4 regions of the Geobacillus sp. LEMMY01 genome follow, and region 2 is predicted to be linked to each of the others. Evidence: riboswitches for the same ligand, from Rfam matches in the RefSeq annotation. Region 2 holds a riboswitch; each other region holds the start of a gene.
What was found. A riboswitch is a leader RNA that binds a small molecule or an ion and turns the genes downstream of it on or off. The one in region 2 is predicted to bind S-adenosylmethionine.
Positions count from the first base shown of each region.

Region 1: linked by a shared signal. The riboswitch ahead of B1A75_RS08435 (phosphoadenylyl-sulfate reductase) and the one ahead of mtnK (S-methyl-5-thioribose kinase) in region 2 are both predicted to bind S-adenosylmethionine.
Region 3: linked by a shared signal. The riboswitch ahead of metK (methionine adenosyltransferase) and the one ahead of mtnK (S-methyl-5-thioribose kinase) in region 2 are both predicted to bind S-adenosylmethionine.
Region 4: linked by a shared signal. The riboswitch ahead of B1A75_RS07555 (methionine ABC transporter ATP-binding protein) and the one ahead of mtnK (S-methyl-5-thioribose kinase) in region 2 are both predicted to bind S-adenosylmethionine.

Region 1 covers NZ_MVKA01000014.1:9,644-14,299, reverse strand. The annotation lists gene B1A75_RS08445 (low molecular weight protein-tyrosine-phosphatase) at 1-343, opposite strand, end outside; gene B1A75_RS08440 (DUF1128 domain-containing protein) at 696-920, shown strand; SAM riboswitch class I at 1,050-1,154, shown strand; gene B1A75_RS08435 (phosphoadenylyl-sulfate reductase) at 1,280-1,987, shown strand; gene B1A75_RS08430 (phosphate transporter) at 2,003-2,131, shown strand; gene B1A75_RS19295 (hypothetical protein) at 2,091-2,258, shown strand; gene sat (sulfate adenylyltransferase) at 2,286-3,446, shown strand; gene cysC (adenylyl-sulfate kinase) at 3,459-4,070, shown strand; gene cobA (uroporphyrinogen-III C-methyltransferase) at 4,219-4,656, shown strand, end outside.
Region 2 covers NZ_MVKA01000007.1:87,182-91,837, reverse strand. The annotation lists gene B1A75_RS05160 (sugar ABC transporter substrate-binding protein) at 1-135, opposite strand, end outside; gene mtnA (S-methyl-5-thioribose-1-phosphate isomerase) at 122-1,189, opposite strand; gene mtnK (S-methyl-5-thioribose kinase) at 1,271-2,461, opposite strand; SAM riboswitch class I at 2,601-2,769, opposite strand; gene B1A75_RS05145 (carbon-nitrogen family hydrolase) at 2,864-3,676, opposite strand; gene B1A75_RS05140 (pyridoxal phosphate-dependent aminotransferase) at 3,774-4,656, shown strand, end outside.
Region 3 covers NZ_MVKA01000011.1:82,966-87,621, forward strand. The annotation lists gene B1A75_RS07415 (tetraprenyl-beta-curcumene synthase family protein) at 1-557, opposite strand, end outside; gene B1A75_RS07420 (gamma carbonic anhydrase) at 718-1,266, shown strand; gene metK (methionine adenosyltransferase) at 1,289-2,500, opposite strand; SAM riboswitch class I at 2,630-2,744, opposite strand; gene pckA (phosphoenolpyruvate carboxykinase (ATP)) at 2,963-4,549, shown strand.
Region 4 covers NZ_MVKA01000012.1:14,263-18,918, forward strand. The annotation lists gene B1A75_RS07530 (arsenate reductase family protein) at 1-342, shown strand, start outside; gene gcvH (glycine cleavage system protein GcvH) at 437-820, shown strand; gene B1A75_RS07540 (toprim domain-containing protein) at 1,216-1,575, shown strand; gene B1A75_RS07545 (thioredoxin family protein) at 1,572-1,886, shown strand; gene B1A75_RS07550 (sterol-binding protein) at 2,043-2,390, shown strand; SAM riboswitch class I at 2,464-2,573, shown strand; gene B1A75_RS07555 (methionine ABC transporter ATP-binding protein) at 2,664-3,692, shown strand; gene B1A75_RS07560 (methionine ABC transporter permease) at 3,682-4,350, shown strand; gene B1A75_RS07565 (MetQ/NlpA family ABC transporter substrate-binding protein) at 4,365-4,656, shown strand, end outside.

The DNA.
Region 1 (4,656 bases), on a different contig from region 2:
CAAAGTCAAGCAACCGGGCGAGCACCGCTTTCGAACGGGAGCCAGCCAATCGGCGCAAATCGTTCAAGTTGGCTGCGTCCATGGCGATGATGTAATCAAATTCTTCCAAGTCACGGTGGTTCACTTGCCGGGCGCGGATGCCGGAGTAGTCGATCTTGTTTTCAGTCAAAACCCTTCTTGTCCCCACATGCGGCGGCTCACCGACATGCCAGCTGCCTGTTCCCGCCGAATCAACGACAATCAGCCCGTCAAGCCCCCGCTCTTTCACCAAATGGCGGAAGACCGCTTCCGCCATCGGCGATCGGCAAATGTTTCCAAGACAAACAAACAGCACTTTAATCATCCAAACAGCCACCCCTCTCGCTATGTCCACGGTGCTTTCCACCGTTAGTTTTCCTTCTTTCCTTTTCATCTAGCCCCTTTTTGGCCCTAGAAGGAAGGTCGGTGATGTAACGAAAAAACACTCCAGGGGGGAGCTTTCGCGAATGGATCAACAACTCTTCCGCGCGTTCACGACAACCATTTTGAAGAAAACGCGGTGTTTCACCAACCTTCTACACTGGCACTATGCATGTGCACCTACATTTTACCACATCATCCGTTTTTCATCAGAAAAGCAAGCCATGCAATCTCTCCCCATTCTTCCTGCACCTATGGTACAATACATAGTAACTTGCCATGAAAGGAGCAAACCAATGGATTTATCAAAACGGTCGGCGGAAAACGTCGCCTACATGATCGAACAGCTGAAGCAAAAGTTGAAAGTGCTGAACTTGGATGCCATCAAGCCGTCCCATTTTTCCGAGGAATGGTACGATGAATTGAGAGACATTTACGAGATGGTGATGAAACGCGAGACGTTCAGCCCAAGCGAAATGCAGGCGATTGTCGAAGAGCTCGGAAGCCTGCGCAAAAAATAACGTTCCCATCTGCTGCTAGGCAGGCAATGCAGCTGTTTCGCATAAAAACAATTCCTATCGAAAAACTATGATTGACATTATCGTCAATTGTGCTAAAATTTTAATCAATTAAATGACATGCGTTGCATACGTTGCTCGGGAGTGAGGGAGGAATTGGCTCAATGAACTCCGACAACCTGCCACCTATAGCAAAGTGCCAATTCCAGCTAAAGAAGATCTTTAGTAAAATAAGGGGCGCCCTTTCTCCCGCTCTTTCTGGTTAATGCAAGGAAGGATTTTTGCCGCCGAATTGCCGTTTGGCCGCTATATATCCGACTAATTATGTGGATTTTCTTTGATTTTATGAGGAGGAGAAACCGATGCTCACGTATGATCAGTGGGAAACGGCGGAAAAACCGTCTTTTCCGTTCGATAATGAAACAAAAGGGGCTCTTGACGTCCTCGCTTGGGCGTATCGCGAATACGGCGATGAGATCGTATACGCGTGCAGCTTCGGTGTTGAGGGGATCGTGCTTATTGATCTCATCTCCCAAGTCAAGCCGGATGCGGAAATCGTATTTTTGGACACTGGTCTGCATTTCCGGGAGACGTATGATACGATCGCAAAAGTGAAAGAGAAATATCCGGCGCTTCGCATCGTGATGAAACAGCCGCGCCTAACGTTAGAAGAACAAAAGGCGCAATTTGGCGACGAGCTTTGGAAACGCGACCCGAACAAATGCTGTGAGCTGCGCAAAGTCATTCCGCTGCGCGAGGTGCTGACCGGGGTGACGGCGTGGATTTCCGGCTTGCGCCGCGAACAATCGCCGACGCGGCGGCATGTCGAGTACATCAACAAAGACGACAAATTCCGTTCTATTAAAGTTTGTCCGCTCATTCACTGGACGTGGAAGGATGTATGGAATTACGTGTATCAACACAACCTTCCGTACAATGTACTTCATGACCACGGCTACCCGAGCATCGGCTGCGCCCCGTGCACGACGCCGGCTACAGATCCGAACGACTTGCGCTCCGGGCGCTGGGCCGGCCAAGGGAAGACGGAATGCGGTCTTCATCTCGCTTAAGGAGAGAAAAACGATATGCTCCTTGCCATTGCTTTGATCGCATCCTTTTTCTTCGCCATGAACATCGAGGCGAGCGGCGCGGCGGCCTCGATGGGCGTCGCTGATGAATCGGACGCCATTCCGATTCGTCAAGCTGCTGTTTGACAGCGACGTCTATACGGTCATCGCCATCTTGAGCGTCTGCTTGGCGACGCTTGGCGTCATCAGCTTAAAAAAACGGTCGCCGAAGAAGAACGTTCGCTTCACGAACATGGCGGCGGCATTTAATTAACATCTATCAATCTAGGAGGTTATGAACATGAGCTTAAGCACCCCGCATGGCGGTACATTAATCAATCGTTGGAATCCGGACTATCCGCTTGATGAGGCGACCAAAACGATCGAGCTCTCCAAAGCCGAACTGAGCGACTTGGAGCTAATCGGAACGGGCGCCTACAGCCCCCTCACTGGTTTTTTAACGAAAACGGATTACGACGCGGTTGTTGAAACAATGCGTCTTTCTGACGGCACCGTCTGGAGCATTCCGATCACGCTTGCAGTGACGGAAGAGAAAGCGAAAGAGCTTTCGGTAGGCGACAAAGCGAAACTTGTTTATGGCGGCGACGTCTACGGCGTCATTGAGATTGCTGACATTTACCTCCCGGACAAAACGAAAGAAGCGAAGCTCGTTTATAAAACGGATGAACTTGCTCACCCAGGCGTGCGCAAACTGTTTGAAAAGCCGGATGTGTATGTCGGCGGGGAGATTACGCTTGTCAAACGGACCGACAAAGGCCAATTCGCCGCGTTTTATTTTGATCCAGCGGAAACGCGGAAAAAGTTTGCTGAGTTTGGCTGGAACACCGTTGTCGGCTTCCAAACGCGCAATCCGGTTCACCGCGCCCATGAATACATTCAAAAATGCGCGCTCGAGATCGTTGATGGCCTGTTTTTAAACCCACTCGTTGGCGAAACGAAAGCGGACGATATTCCGGCTGACATCCGGATGGAAAGCTATCAAGTGCTGCTGGAAAACTATTACCCGAAAGACCGCGTTTTCCTCGGCGTCTTCCAAGCTGCGATGCGCTATGCCGGTCCGCGTGAAGCCATTTTCCACGCGATGGTGCGCAAAAATTTCGGCTGCACGCACTTCATCGTCGGCCGCGACCACGCTGGTGTCGGCAATTATTACGGTACGTATGATGCGCAAAAAATCTTCTTGAACTTTACGGCTGAAGAGCTTGGCATTACGCCGCTCTTTTTCGAACATAGCTTTTACTGCACGAAATGCGAAGGGATGGCATCGACAAAAACGTGTCCGCATGACGCGAAATACCATGTCGTCCTTTCCGGCACGAAAGTTCGTGAAATGCTGCGCAACGGCCAAGTGCCGCCGAGCACGTTCAGCCGTCCGGAAGTGGCCGCCGTCTTGATCAAAGGGCTGCAAGAACGCGAAACGGTCGCCCCGTCAGCGCGCTAAAGGAGGATCGCGATGAGCACGAACATCGTTTGGCATCACACATCGGTCACAAAAGAAGACCGGCGCAAGCGCAACGGCCATCATAGCGCCATCCTTTGGTTCACCGGGCTGTCCGGCTCCGGCAAATCGACGGTGGCCAACGCCGTCTCCAGACGACTGTTTGAGCTCGGCATTCAGAATTACGTCTTAGACGGCGACAACATCCGGCACGGGCTCAATAAAGATCTCGGCTTTTCCGCCGCCGACCGGACGGAAAACATCCGCCGCATCGGCGAAGTGGCGAAGCTGTTTGTCGACAGCGGCCAGTTTGTGCTGACGGCGTTCATCTCGCCGTTTGCCGAAGACCGGGCGCTCGTCCGCCGCTTAGTCGAAGAAGACGAGTTCATCGAAATTTACGTCAACTGCCCGCTTGAAGAATGCGAAAAACGCGACCCGAAAGGGCTGTATCAAAAAGCCCGCCGCGGGGAAATCCGTGAATTTACGGGCATCGACTCGCCGTACGAAGCGCCGGAAGCACCGGAGCTGACGATCGAAACACACCGTTATTCGGTTGACGAATGTGCCGAGCAAGTGCTCGCCTACCTGCGCAAGCGAGGAATGATCCCGGCCGCGAAAACAGACTAATTCCCTCATCCCCTGCCAAAAAAGAACGGGAGGTCATTTGACAAGGTCGTTTTCATCCCAAGGCAGACCATTTACAATAAAAGCAGCCGAGCATCCATGCCGCTTTCCGGCGGCTGGCTGAATCATGCACGAAGGGGCTGAAACAACGATGGGCAAAGTGTATCTTGTCGGCGCCGGCCCCGGCGACCCGGAACTCATTACCGTCAAAGGATTAAAATGCATCCAGCAGGCGGATGTCATTTTGTACGACCGTCTCATCAATGAAGAGTTGCTTTCATATGCCAAGCCGGACGCCGAACTCATCTTTTGCGGCAAGCTGCCCGGCTTCCATGCCATGCAGCAGGAAACGATCAACCATGCGCTCGTCTGGCATGCCAAAAAAGGAAAAACGGTCGTCCGCTTAAAGGGCGGCGATCCGTTCGTGTTCGGGCGCGGCGGCGAAGAGGCCGAGGCGCTGGCCAAACATGGGATCGAATTTGAGATCGTTCCCGGCATCACCTCCGCCATCGCGGCGGCGGCTTATGCCGGCATCCCTGTCACCCATCGCGCGTTCAGCTCAAGCGTCGCCTTTGTCACCGGGCATCGG
Region 2 (4,656 bases):
TTTGTTGTTTGTGGTCTTCGCTTCGTTGGCTGGCTTGGAGCTCACGGCATCTTGCTCGTTTGTGCAGCCGGCTGAGATCGAGAACACGGCAAAGAAAAGAAGAAAAAGGAAAGATAAGGCCTTAAATCGCTTCATGTTGCTCCTCCTTTGTGAATAATGATGGCAGTGTTGCGTTGTAGTCGCCGCGGACGATGCCTTTTTCGGTGATGATCGCGGTAATGAGTTCGTTTGGCGTCACGTCAAACGCCGGATTGTATACGTTGACGCCTTCCGGGGCGATGCGCACGCCGGCGATGTGGGTCACTTCATCCGGATGGCGCTCTTCGATCGGGATGTCCGCACCTGTTTTCGTCGCCAAATCGATCGTGGACAACGGCGCAGCGACGTAAAACGGAATGCCAAACGACTTCGCGAGCAAGGCCAGGCCGAACGTGCCGATTTTGTTCGCCGTATCGCCGTTTTGCGCGATCCGGTCGGCGCCGACGATGATGGCGCCAATGCCTTTCGCCTTGATCGTTTGCGCTGCCATGTTGTCGGTGATGAGCGTCACATCAACGCCCGCTTGCATCAGTTCCCAAGCGGTCAGGCGCGCCCCTTGCAACACCGGCCGCGTCTCGAGAGCGTAAACGGATAGTTCAATTCCTTTTTCTTTCGCCAAATAAAACGGGGCGAGCGCCGTTCCGTAGCGGGCGGTGGCGATCGAGCCGGCGTTGCAGATCGTCATCACCCGATCGCCCGGACGAAAGAGCGACAACGCGTATTCGCCGATGCGGCGGCACACATCCTCATCTTCCACTTGAATGCGGATCGCCTTATGGATGAGCGCCGTTTTTGCCTCGTTGACGGAAAGGGCGTCGGCCGCAACGGTGACGAGCCGATCGAGCGCCCAAAACAAGTTGACGGCGGTCGGCCGGGCGCTGGCTAGGTAGTCACGATCTCGTTTCAAGCGGCGGCGGAATTCATCGAGCGATTCGGTGTCATAGCTTAAAGCGGCAAGCGCCAGGCCATAGGCGGCGGTGATGCCGATCGCCGGCGCGCCGCGCACTTTCAGCGTGGCAATCGCCTCATAGACGTCTTCCAGAGTGTGCAAGTCGATATATTCGATGATGGACGGAAGCTTTTGTTGGTTTAAAATCGTCACATGTGTCTCGCGCCATTCAACGGAGCGTGGGATGGCAAAGGTGCTCATCGCCATCTTCCTTTCTCTTTTTTTGGTTTGTCCGGGTCAGCGCCGCGCATCTTGCATCGAGACCCGGACGATTGTATGTCATTATCGTTCCGTTTCGGCAAACAGCCGGCGGAAGCCGTCTGTTCCCGTCAATTCAGCCCGCTCTACGATCAAGCGGCGGCCGAGGCGGAGCGCATGCCGCTTGGCAGCAAGGCGCACCTCTTTTTGCTCAATGCCGTCAAGGTCGGCGACGTGGGCGAGGCCGATCGTCCGGCGGATGACTTCGCAGCCGGCAAAGCCGACGGCGTCGATGAACGCGTGCCGAAGCACGTCCTCGAGCAAGCCCGGCGTCGCGGCGTACGTTTCCACGCTCTCGGTGCGCCAAAGGTTTGAGAACACGGACGCAAAGACGTCCCATGTCCGGTTGATGTGGTCAAAGAGCGGTTGGCGCTCTAATTCAGGGCGGGACAACGCATTTAACAGCAAATTGGCGAAAAATTGGCCAAGGTCAAACCCGATCGGACCGTAAAAGGCGAATTCCGGGTCGATCACTTTCGTTTCGTCATCGCTGGCGAAAATGCTGCCGGTATGCAAATCGCCATGCAAGAGCACATCGGCTTCGGTTAAAAACTTGCGCTTCAGCTTTGCTGCTTCTAGGTGGAGGCGGTCATCGCGCCAAAGCGCTTCAACGTCTGGGCGCAATTCGTCTTCAAAGTTGTTCGTTTCATGGTCAAAAAACGGGTCGGTGAAGACGAGGTCTTCGGTAATTTTGCACAGTTCCGGATTGACGAAGCTTTGCGCCAATTTCTTTTTCTCTTGCTGGTTCATGCCGAAGTCAGACGTATAAAACGCCGTTTTGGCGACAAACTCGCCGATATGCTGGGACAAAAGCGGATACGTTTTCCCTTCGATCAGCCCTTTGCGGGCGATTTGCAAACGGGATAAGTCTTCCATCACCGTAATGGCGAGCGATTCGTCAGAATAGTAGACTTTCGGCACGTATTGCGGCACGTAGCTCGCAAACGTGCGCAGCGCGTTGCTTTCAATGACGGCGCGCTTTAACGTGAGCGGCCAGCTTTCGCCGACAACTTTGGCGTACGGCAACGCTTGTTTGATGATGACGCCTTGTTTCGTTTCTTGATCGACGATATGAAAGACAAGGTTCAAGTTCCCGTCGCCGATCTCGCGGCATGCAAGCGGCGCCCCGTCGCGGAATAAGCCGAGGCGGACAGCGAGCGCCACCGCCTTCGGTTCGGTCAGCGGTTCGTAAACCGATGTTTGAACAGTGGTCATTTCCTTGTTCCCCCTTTTTTCATTTCGCTCGTTTTCAAATGCCGGTTCTGACGCGCGCTAAAAACTCGGCGTTTCCGGCAAATGAAAAAGCCTCTTTCGCATACGGAAAGAGGCTTGAAGATTCATTCGTTCTTCGCGCCTCTTATCTTTCAGAAAGACATCGGTCTTTCTGTTGGACTTAGCACCGTGCCCTGCGGAAGCATGACGCTTCCGGCGCCGCCCTTGGCGTGCGCCCTATCTCACGATAGTATTACGGTCGGTTGCTGGGCTTCATTGGGCCAATTCCCTCAGCCAACTCTTGATAAGAGTACCGATTTCTCGTATTCAGTTTTTGCAATTTTCACGATGTTATCAATCGTTTGGTTGTTTGATTCGAATGATACATGGTCGATCAATCGATTGTCAATACGTTTTGAAAAATTTTTTTGCCGCTTCGTAGTCATGCGGCCGGCGGTCGGCAAACACCGGGATGCGCGTACGGACGTCCGCAACGAGTGCAGGATCAATGTCCGCCGCGACAATGCCAGGCTTCTCATCCGCCTCGGCGATCACTTCGCCCCATGGGTCGATGATGAGCGAATGGCCGGCGAACACGTTGTTCGGGTCGCGCCCCGCCCGGTTGCAGGCGATGACGTAGCATTGGTTTTCAATCGCCCGCGCCATCAGGAGCGTCCGCCAATGGTGCAGGCGGGGAAGCGGCCATTCGGCGACGACAAAAAGCACTTCCGCCCCAGCCAAAACATGGGCGCGAATCCACTCCGGAAAGCGGATATCATAGCAAATGACCCCGGCGCATGAAAGCCCGTCGAGCGAAAACAAGCCTAAGCTGCTTCCCGGCTGCAAATACAAATGTTCATCCATCAATTGGAACAGATGGAGTTTGCTATATTCACTGACGATTTGACCGCTCCGGTCAGCTACGATCATCGTGTTCGTCACGCCGGTTGTTGTTTTTTTAGCGACCGAGCCGGCGACGAGATGGATGCTGTGTGCTTGCGCTAGGCGGGAGGCGAACGCTTTCGCCCGTTCGGCGCCTTCGTCGGCAATCTCATCTAGGCGCGTCAAATCGTAGCCGGTCGTCCATAATTCCGGCAGCACGATGATATTCGCGCCGTCCTTGACGGCCGATTCAATGGCGCTTTCCGCGCGCCGTTCGTTTTCGTTCGGGTCGCCAAACGCAATGTCAAGCTGAAGGCAGGCGATGCGGATCGTCATGAGTTTTCACCTCGAAAAAATTTTGCTTTACATTTTGCTTTTTACGATATATGATGTTGCACTAGAATTTCAAGAATTTTTTAAGAAGGTGTGGGCGATGACGATCGAAATTCCTTTTTCCGAGCTGCTTGAGCAGTTGCCGAAGCAATTTTTCGCCTCGCTTGTCGCGAAAGTCGGGGAGAAAATCAAGGCCGGATGCGACGTGATCAATTTAGGGCAAGGCAACCCGGATCAGCCGACGCCAAAGCATATCGTTGAGGCGATGCAGCGGGCGGCGGCCAATCCGAAATATCATAAATATTCGCCGTTTCAAGGCTACTTCTTTTTGAAAGAAGCCATCGCCGCGTTTTACGCGCGTGAATACGGGGTGAACATCGATCCAGACCGCGAAGTCGCCATTTTGTTCGGCGGCAAGGCCGGGCTTGTCGAGCTGCCGCTTTGCCTCGTCAACCCGGGCGATGTGGTGCTTGTCCCGGATCCGGGCTATCCGGACTATTGGTCGGGGATCGCGCTTGCCCGCGCGCGGATGGAAATGATGCCGCTTGTTGCGGAAAACGGTTTTTTGCCGGACTATGAAGCCATTCCGGCGGCAGTGGCCGACCGAGCGAAGCTCATGTTTTTAAACTATCCGAACAATCCGACCGGCGCGACGGCGACAAAGGAATTTTTCGCGGAGACGGTGGCGTTTGCCGCCAAGTACGGCATTGCCGTCGTGCACGATTTCGCTTATGGGGCGATCGGCTTTGACGGCCGGAAACCGGTCAGCTTCCTGGAAGTCGATGGGGCGAAAGACGTCGGCGTCGAAATTTATACGTTTTCGAAAACATACAATATGGCCGGCTGGCGTGTGGCGTTTGCCGTCGGCAACGAGCGGATCATTCGGGCGCTTGAGCTGCTTCAGGATCATTTGTATGTCAGCTTGTTCGGCGCCATCCAGGAAGCGGCCGCTGCTGCGCTCCTTGGTCCGCAAGATTGTGTCA
Region 3 (4,656 bases), on a different contig from region 2:
TTCTCAAGCCGCGGCACCCGCTCGTTGACATCGACGTGTTTATGCACTTGCAAGTCGCAATAATAGCCGGCCAATTCATGCAAAAACGGGGCGATCGTCTCATAATGGCGCGCCGTCTCGAGCACCTCTTGGCACGTGCGGACGAGCGCCGGCAAATAGCCGCCGTCTTCCTGTTCACGGCGATGGCGGTAATAGTTCGACGGCTCCGCGCCGATCGTCAAGGCGTCCGGCATCGAATCGTGCAAGGCGCGAAAGTCGAGCGGATCGAGCGAGGTGCTGCGGTCGCACAAATTATCCAAATAATCGCTGATCGTCTGGTAAGCAACGATAAAGCGGATGCAGGCCTCCATGTTTTCTCCGGCCAAGAGCGCCAAAATGGAGCCGCCTTCGCAATGGAACGTTTTCGAAGCGATGCTCGCGAGCGCTTGGCGCCGCAGCTCGGGGTCAGGGATGCGCTCCGCCCGCTGCCGCCAATAGGCAAGCTCGCGATGGACAAGCGGAAGCACGTCACGATACACCATTTTCATCAATGCGATTGGATGCGTCGGAATTTTCAATCAGCTCACCTCGGGGCAAAAACGATGCTCTTGTCTCCTAGTATTGCCATCCCCATCACCAGGGCAAACGAATCCAGCTGCTGTTCTCTTTCATTTACGATCCTTACTTTGTAAAATAAAAGTGAGCGGACTATTTTACATTAAGAAAGGAACGAAAGCGATGATTTACCCATACAAAGGCAAAACGCCGCAAATTGCCGCCTCCGCCTTTATCGCCGACTATGTGACGATCACCGGCGATGTCGTGATCGGCGAAGAGACGAGCATTTGGTTTGGCACCGTCATTCGCGGCGATGTGGCGCCAACGGTGATTGGCAACCGGGTCAATATTCAAGATAACTCAATTTTGCATCAAAGTCCACACAATCCGCTTATCATTGAAGACGGCGTAACAATCGGCCACCAAGTCATTTTGCACAGCGCCATCATCCGCAAAAACGCGCTCATCGGCATGGGCTCGATCATTTTGGACCGCGCGGAAATCGGGGAAGGCGCGTTTATTGGCGCCGGCAGTTTAGTGCCGCCGGGCAAAAAAATTCCGCCGAACACACTCGCCCTCGGCCGGCCGGCGAAAGTCGTCCGCGAGCTGACCGAAGACGACATCCGCGAAATGGAGCGCATCCGCCGCGAATATGTTGAGAAAGGGCAGTATTACAAAGCGCTGCAGCAACAGCGGACATCGTGCGCCAACAAAAAAGAGCTGCCGTGATCAGGCAGCTCTTTTTCTTTCATCACTTGTCCGCCAACGCCAGCGCTTGTTCTTTCAACAAGGCGGCTTTGTCGGTGCGCTCCCACGGCAGGTCGATGTCCGTACGCCCAAAATGGCCGTAAGCAGCCGTCTGTTTGTAAATCGGGCGGCGAAGGTCGAGCATTTTGATGATGCCCGCCGGGCGGAGATCGAAGTTGTTGCGCACGACCTCAATCAAAATGTCTTCCGACACTTTGCCGGTGCCGAACGTATCGATCGAAATCGAAACTGGGCGGGCGACGCCGATCGCGTAGGCAAGCTGCACTTCGCATTTGTCGGCCAGTCCTGCCGCGACGATGTTTTTCGCGACATAGCGGGCCGCATACGCCGCCGAGCGGTCGACTTTCGTCGGATCTTTGCCCGAGAACGCGCCACCGCCGTGGCGAGCGTAGCCGCCGTACGTATCGACGATGATTTTCCGCCCCGTCAACCCAGCATCCCCTTGCGGACCGCCGATGACAAACCGTCCTGTCGGGTTGATGAAATATTTCGTGTCCTCATCAAGCAGCTCCGCGGGCACGACCGGCTTGATGACCTGTTCTTTAATGTCGCGTTGGATTTGGTCCTGCGTAATTTCCGGATGATGCTGCGCGGAAACGACGATCGTATCGACGCGCACCGGTTTGCCGTTTTCATCGTATTCGATCGTCACTTGCGTTTTCCCGTCCGGCCGCAAGTACGGCAAGACGTCCGTTTTGCGCACTTCCGCCAATCGGCGCGCCAAGCGGTGCGCAAGCGAAATCGGCAGCGGCATCAATTCTTCCGTCTCATTGCAAGCGAACCCAAACATCAACCCTTGGTCGCCGGCGCCGATCGCTTCAATTTCCTCGTCAGTCATCTGACCTTCGCGCGCCTCGAGCGCCCGGTCAACCCCCATCGCAATGTCCGGCGATTGTTCGTCAATCGACGTCAGCACCGCGCACGTATCGGCGTCAAATCCGTATTTGGCGCGCGTGTAGCCGATTTCGCGAACCGTATCGCGGACGATGCGCGGAATGTCCACGTATGTTGATGTCGTGATTTCCCCGCTCACGAGCACCAGCCCGGTCGTGACGCTCGTTTCGCAGGCGACGCGGGCGTTCGGGTCTTTTTCCAAAATGGCATCCAAAATGGCGTCGGAAATTTGGTCGCAAATTTTATCCGGATGTCCTTCCGTCACAGACTCTGAAGTAAACAAGCGGCGTTTGGCTGACATTCGGTTTGTTTCCTCCTCTTGGCATAATGTGGCGACACGGAACTCATTTCCCTTTTTCCCTTCGCAATATAAAAAACCTTTCCTGTAACGGCTGAGGAAAGGTCAGAGCAATCGTATTGCTTCCTTTCACTCTTATCGTTCAAGGACTGCGCCTTGCCACAGGTTAGCACCATTTCACACATGTACAGTTGTGACGGTTGCTGGGCTTCATCGGGCCTGTCCCTCCACCGGCTCGGGATAAGAGTATCCGTTCAATGACTTATCATATCGCAACGGAATCGGCAAAGTCAACTATAGAAATTCATTTTTTATCATTTCCAGCCGCGAAAATTCTTTCCTCAAGGCAATCAACACAATGGGAAAAATAAAGTTTGAAAAACCCACACAATTAGTATGGACTATTAATAAAAATGTGTTATACTATTTTCAAGAGTGATTACAAAAAGAAGGCAGGTTTTGGATATGGGGATCGCAAACATGACAAATAAGCTTGATTTATTGCTACAAAAACCGTACGTGCATCATCAACTGTCCGTTGCCGAGCTCGTCGAGAAAGTGCTGCAGCGGAATGAAGGCCGGCTGACGCACACCGGGGCCGTCGCGGTGACAACCGGCAAGTACACGGGGCGGTCGCCGAAAGACAAATACATCGTCGAAGAACCGTCAACGAAGCAAACGATCGACTGGGGAGCGGTCAACCAGCCGATGTCTCCGGAGACGTTTGATAAACTGTACGACAAAGTGCTCGACTATTTAATGAATAAAGATGAACTGTTCGTGTTTAAAGGCTTTGCCGGCGCCGATCCGAAATACCGGTTGCCGATTCAAGTCGTCAACGAATTCGCCTGGCACAACTTGTTCGTCCATCAGCTGTTCATCCGGCCGAGCGCCGAGGAGCTCGCCGCGCATGAGCCGCAATTTACGGTGATTTGCGCGCCGAACTTTAAAGCCGACCCGAAAGTCGACGGCACGCGCTCGGAAGCGTTCATCATCATCTCGTTTGAACGGCGCACCGTGTTGATCGGCGGCACCGAGTATGCCGGCGAAATGAAAAAATCGATTTTCTCGGTGATGAACTATTTGCTGCCGGAACAAGGCATCCTGCCGATGCACTGCTCGGCCAACGTCGGCCAGGAAGGCGACGTCGCCCTCTTTTTCGGCTTGTCGGGAACGGGAAAAACGACGCTCTCGACCGACCCGAACCGCCGCTTGATCGGCGATGATGAACACGGCTGGTCAAGCCGCGGCATTTTCAACATCGAAGGCGGCTGCTATGCGAAATGCATCAACTTGTCGCGCGAGAAAGAGCCGCAAATTTTTGACGCCATCGGTTTCGGCGCGGTGCTCGAAAACGTCGTTCTCGATGACGCGACGCGGGTGCCCAATTACGACGACGGCACGCTGACGGAAAACACGCGCGCCGCCTACCCGCTTCAAGCGATCCAAAACATCATCGACCCGAGCGTCGCCGGCCACCCGTCCACGATCGTGTTTTTGACGGCTGATGCGTTCGGCGTCCTGCCGCCGATCAGCAAGCTGACGCGCGAACAAGCGATGTACCATTTCTTAAGCGGCTACACAAGCAAACTCGCCGGCACCGAACGCGGCGTCACCGAACCGGAAGCGACGTTCTCGACATGCTTTGGCGCACCGTTTTTGCCGCGCCCGGCCGTCGAATACGCGGAAATGCTCGGGCAAAAAATCGCCGAACACAACGTCCGCGTCTTTTTGGTCAACACCGGCTGGACAGGGGGACCGTACGGCGTCGGCAGCCGCATGAAGCTCGCCTACACCCGGGCGATGGTGCAAGCCGCCGTCGAAGGGGAGCTGGACAACGTCGAAACGGTGCAAGACCCGATTTTCGGCCTCGCCATCCCAACCCGCGTCCCGGGCGTGCCGGATGACGTCCTGCAGCCGCAAAACACATGGGCCGACAAACAAGCATACGAACAAAAAGCAAAAGAGCTGGCGCAAAAGTTCCGCGCCAACTTCCAAAAATTCGCCCACATCGATCCGTCCATTGAAAAACTCGGCGGACCGCTCGTTTAACAAGAACCCGGCCGGACAGGGAACAACTCCTGTCCGGCCGGGTTTTCTGTTCTTTCCTCTGCTTTAGTCTCCGACACTGAATCGTTAGACATTTCTGTACGTCGGTC
Region 4 (4,656 bases), on a different contig from region 2:
ACGTGCCGAAAGGCGAAGCGTTGGCTCGATGAACACGGCGTTGACGTGCGGACGGTGCACTTAGTCGACGAGCCGCTCACGAAAGAGGAGCTCGCCCGTTTGCACCGCCAAAGCGGGCTGCCGCTTAGGAAATTTTTTAACACGAGCGGGATGAAATACCGCGAGCTCGGGCTGAAAGATCAGCTAGATCGCGCTTCGGAAGAGGAGATGCTTGACTGGCTCGCCTCCGATGGAATGCTGGTGAAACGGCCGATTTTAACGGATGGCGAGCGGGTTGTTGTCGGATTTCGCGAACAGGAGTATGAGGCGTTTTTCGCTCAGCGGCCGCCGGCGGCGACATAAAAAATTTTTTGAGAAATAGGGCGGATTCGGTGAGTTTTTGCGGAAAATCGGTTATGATGAAAAGGAATACATTTTGTCGCAATGGAGGGATTCGATGAACACGCCGAAAGAACTTCGTTACTCGAAAGAACATGAATGGGTGCGCGTGGAAGGAGACAACGTGCGGATCGGGATCACCGATTTTGCCCAATCGGAGTTGGGCGACATCGTCTTTGTCGAACTGCCGGAAGTTGGAACGGAGCTGACGGCGAACGAGCCGTTCGGCAGCGTCGAGTCGGTGAAAACCGTTTCGGAACTGTACGCGCCGGTCAGCGGCACGGTGGTCGAAGTGAATGAGGCGCTGAACGACAATCCAGAATATGTGAACGAATCGCCGTATGACAAAGCATGGATGATCGTCGTCAAACCGAAAGATTTGAGCGAAATCGACAATTTGTTGACGGCCGAGCAATACGAGGCGATGATCAACGAAGGATAAGTTCGTGCCGCTTTCGCTTTGATTCCGGAACCCGATATACATACTAAATTTTGATGGAACAGAGGTGCTCGCGCTGACGCTGCCACCGATGTTCATCCATAGTACAGGCTGGGAGACCGGAAAGCTGACCGGCGGCTTGCTCGGCTGCTTGGGCGACGGATCAGCCCTTCTGCTTCGGGGGCGTCTGTCGAGTTGACAACCCGATATGAAAATGTTGAAAGACGCGACCGCTACCGTTGAACCGGATCAAAAGATGCAATAGATGTCGATTGTGACGGGAAAGCGGGATGATGTGAAGAAGGCAACGGTGGATGGCCGTTGCTTTTCTTTTTCAACATTTGGCCGGCGCAGGACATACAATAATAGTATCCTCTTTGAAGTTAGGTGGGTCGGACATGCGACGGACGGAAAAAGTGATCATCGTCGAAGGGAGATCAGACAAGCAAAAGGTGGCGGCGGTGCTGAACGAACCGGTCGTCATCGTCTGCACAAACGGCACGATCAGTGATGCGCGCCTTGAGGAGCTGGCTGATGAGCTGGAAGGATACGATGTATACGTGTTGGCCGATGCCGATGAGGCGGGGGAAAAATTGCGCCGGCAGTTTCGCCGTATGTTTCCAGAGGCAGAGCATATTTACATTGACCGGGCGTATCGCGAAGTGGCGACCGCCCCGCATTGGCATTTGGCGCAAGTACTGTTGCGCGCTCATTTCGACGTCCGCATCGAATCGCTCATGAGAGGAAGAGGCGAGTGAAACCGATTGACCGAAAAGAGATCAGACGGGTTGTGAGAGACGAGCCGCTCCTAGCCCTTTATTTGTATACACCGCTGTGCGGTACATGCCAGCTGGCGAAGCGAATGCTTGTTGTGGTGGAACAGTTGTTTCCGGCGCTGCCGTTTTACGAAACGGACATCAACTATATCCCTGAGCAGGCGGCTGAGTGGAAAATTGAAAGCGTTCCTTGCCTGCTTCTTTTTAGGGACGGAACGATCGCAGGCAAGTGGTATGCCTTTCATTCCGTTCCGTATTTGTACGAAGTGATTCAAGCCCGTTTGCCGCACTGACGATTTGCTTTTTTTGACGCCGTTTGACATATTTCTTGGGAAATGACAAAACTAGTGCCTTTTCGCCATCACGGTTGTCGAGATTTTTGTAAAGGATTCTTCCCCCTTTGCATGGAAATATTAAGGAGACAAGGAGAGATAGGGGGAGGATGTTCAATGGAAGTGCGTGAATTGGTCGGGCAGTTCGTGGAACGGATGCAAGTATTGCGCCATTTGTTGCCGATTGTGCCGGATGAGCAACTGTGTGTTCGGTTTGAAAGCGATGACGAAACCGCCTTGCTGTTGATCGGCAAGGAATCAGCCGCTAGAGGGATGGAAAACGATGAACGGAAAACATTGACGGTGCGCGGCTCTAAAGAAGCGCTCGCGTCCTTGCTAAACGGCGAACTGAAGTTGCAGCAGCTCGTCCGGCTGCGTGAAGTGTACGTGTCAGGAAGCTTCCGCCATATGTTGCTGCTTGAGTCGCTCCTCCATTTGGCCAAGCCGTATCGGCACGTCGGATAAAAAATATGTTGACACGATTCGACAAGCAATGATACAATCACACTCGTAATCAATTGAATAGGCGATTGTTGCGCTCTTATCAAGAGAGGTGGAGGGATGTGCCCAATGAAGCCCGGCAACCGTCAGCGCATCTGCTGAAATGGTGCCAATTCACACAAAGCGGCCTGCTTTGAGAGATAAGAGACGGAATGGTGCACAATACCTTTCTGTTCTCTGCGGGCAGAAAGGTTTTCTTTTTGCGCTCTGCCGCCTTGGGGGAAGGAAGGTGAAACGATGATTACACTCGAACAAGTGACGAAAATATATCAAGCCGCCAACGGCTCGGTCACGGCCGTCGACCACGTGTCGCTTGAGATTCGCGAAGGGGAAATTTTCGGCATCATCGGCTACAGCGGCGCGGGGAAAAGCACGCTCATCCGATTGCTCAACGGGCTCGAGAAGCCGACGAGCGGCCGAGTGATCGTCTCCGGGCGCGATATGGCGCGCATCAAAGGTCGGGAGCTGCGCAAGGCGCGCCAAGAAATCGGGATGATTTTCCAGCATTTCAACTTGCTTTGGTCGCGCACGGTCCGGGAAAACATTGCCTTTCCGCTTGAAATTGCCGGCGTCCCGAAGGAGGAGCGGAACAAGCGGGTTGATGAATTGATCGAGCTTGTCGGCCTTTCCGGGCGCGAGGATGCATACCCGTCGCAGCTAAGCGGCGGACAAAAACAGCGGGTCGGCATCGCCCGGGCGCTCGCCAACAACCCGAAAGTCTTGCTGTGCGATGAGGCGACATCGGCGTTGGACCCGCAGACGACCGATGCGATTTTAGACTTGCTTGTCGACATCAACAAGCGGCTCGGGCTCACGATTGTGATCATCACCCATGAAATGCACGTCATCCGCAAAATTTGCGACCGCGTTGCGGTGATGGAAAGCGGCAAAATCGTTGAGCAAGGAGAAGTGCTGCACGTCTTCCGCCATCCGAAGCAGCCGATTACGAAACGGTTTGTCAAGCAGCTGATCGAGCCGGAGGAGACAGAAGAAGCGATTTCCCATTTGTTTGGCCAATACCCGAGCGGGCTGATCGCGCAGCTGACGTTCGTCGGCGCGGCCGCCGGAAAGCCGCTCATCACCGAAGTGGTGCGCCAGTTTGCCGTCGATGTCAACATTTTGCAAGGAAAAATTTCGCAAACCCATCAAGGCGCCTATGGGGTGCTGTTCGTGCACTTCGACGGGGCGAAGGATGAAATCGGCCGGGCGCTTGACTATATTCAACGCCAGCAAGTGGCGGTGGAGGTGATTCACGATGCTCGCTAACCTCCTGCCGAACGTGCAATGGGAGACGATGTGGGCGGCGACGGTCGAGACGCTGTATATGACGGGAGTGGCGGTGGCGGCCACTTTCGTCCTCGGGATCATTCTCGGATTGCTTTTATTTTTGACATCAAAGGGCAACCTATGGGAGAATCGGGCGGCCAATGCGGTCATCGCCGCATTCGTCAATATTTTCCGCTCCATTCCGTTCATTATTTTAATTATTTTGCTCATTCCGTTTACGAAATGGCTCGTCGGGACGATGCTTGGCGCCAATGCGGCGCTGCCGGCGCTCGTCATTGGGGCTGCGCCGTTTTATGCCCGCATGGTCGAAATCGCTCTTCGCGAAATTGATAAAGGCGTCATCGAAGCAGCCCAAGCGATGGGCGCCTCAACGTGGACGATTATTTGGAAAGTGTTGCTGCCGGAGTCATTGCCGGCGCTTGTCTCCGGCATTACCGTCACTGCGGTGTCGCTCGTCAGCTATACAGCGATGGCTGGGGTCGTCGGCGCCGGCGGGCTTGGGAACTTGGCGTATTTGGAAGGGTTCCAGCGCAACCATAACGATGTGACGTTTATTGCGACCGTGTTGGTTCTAGTCATTGTGTTTGTCATTCAGTTGATCGGTGACTTTGTCACTTCGAAAATAGATAAACGATAAAGGAGGAACGATCGATGAAGAAATGGTTGGGTGTTTTGCTCGCTGCCATTCTTGTGCTCGCTTTGGCGGCATGCGGCGGCAACAATAACGACAACGCGGAAGGCGGCGAAGACGGCAAATTGGTGAAACTGAAAGTCGGCGCTTCGAACGTGCCGCATGCGGAAATTTTGGAAAAAGCGAAACCGATTTTGAAGAAAAAAGGCATTGACTTGGAAATCATCACATTCCAAGATTACATCTTGCCGAACAAAGCGTTGGCGGATAAAGAAATTGATGCCAACTACTTCCAGCACATTCCGTATTTAG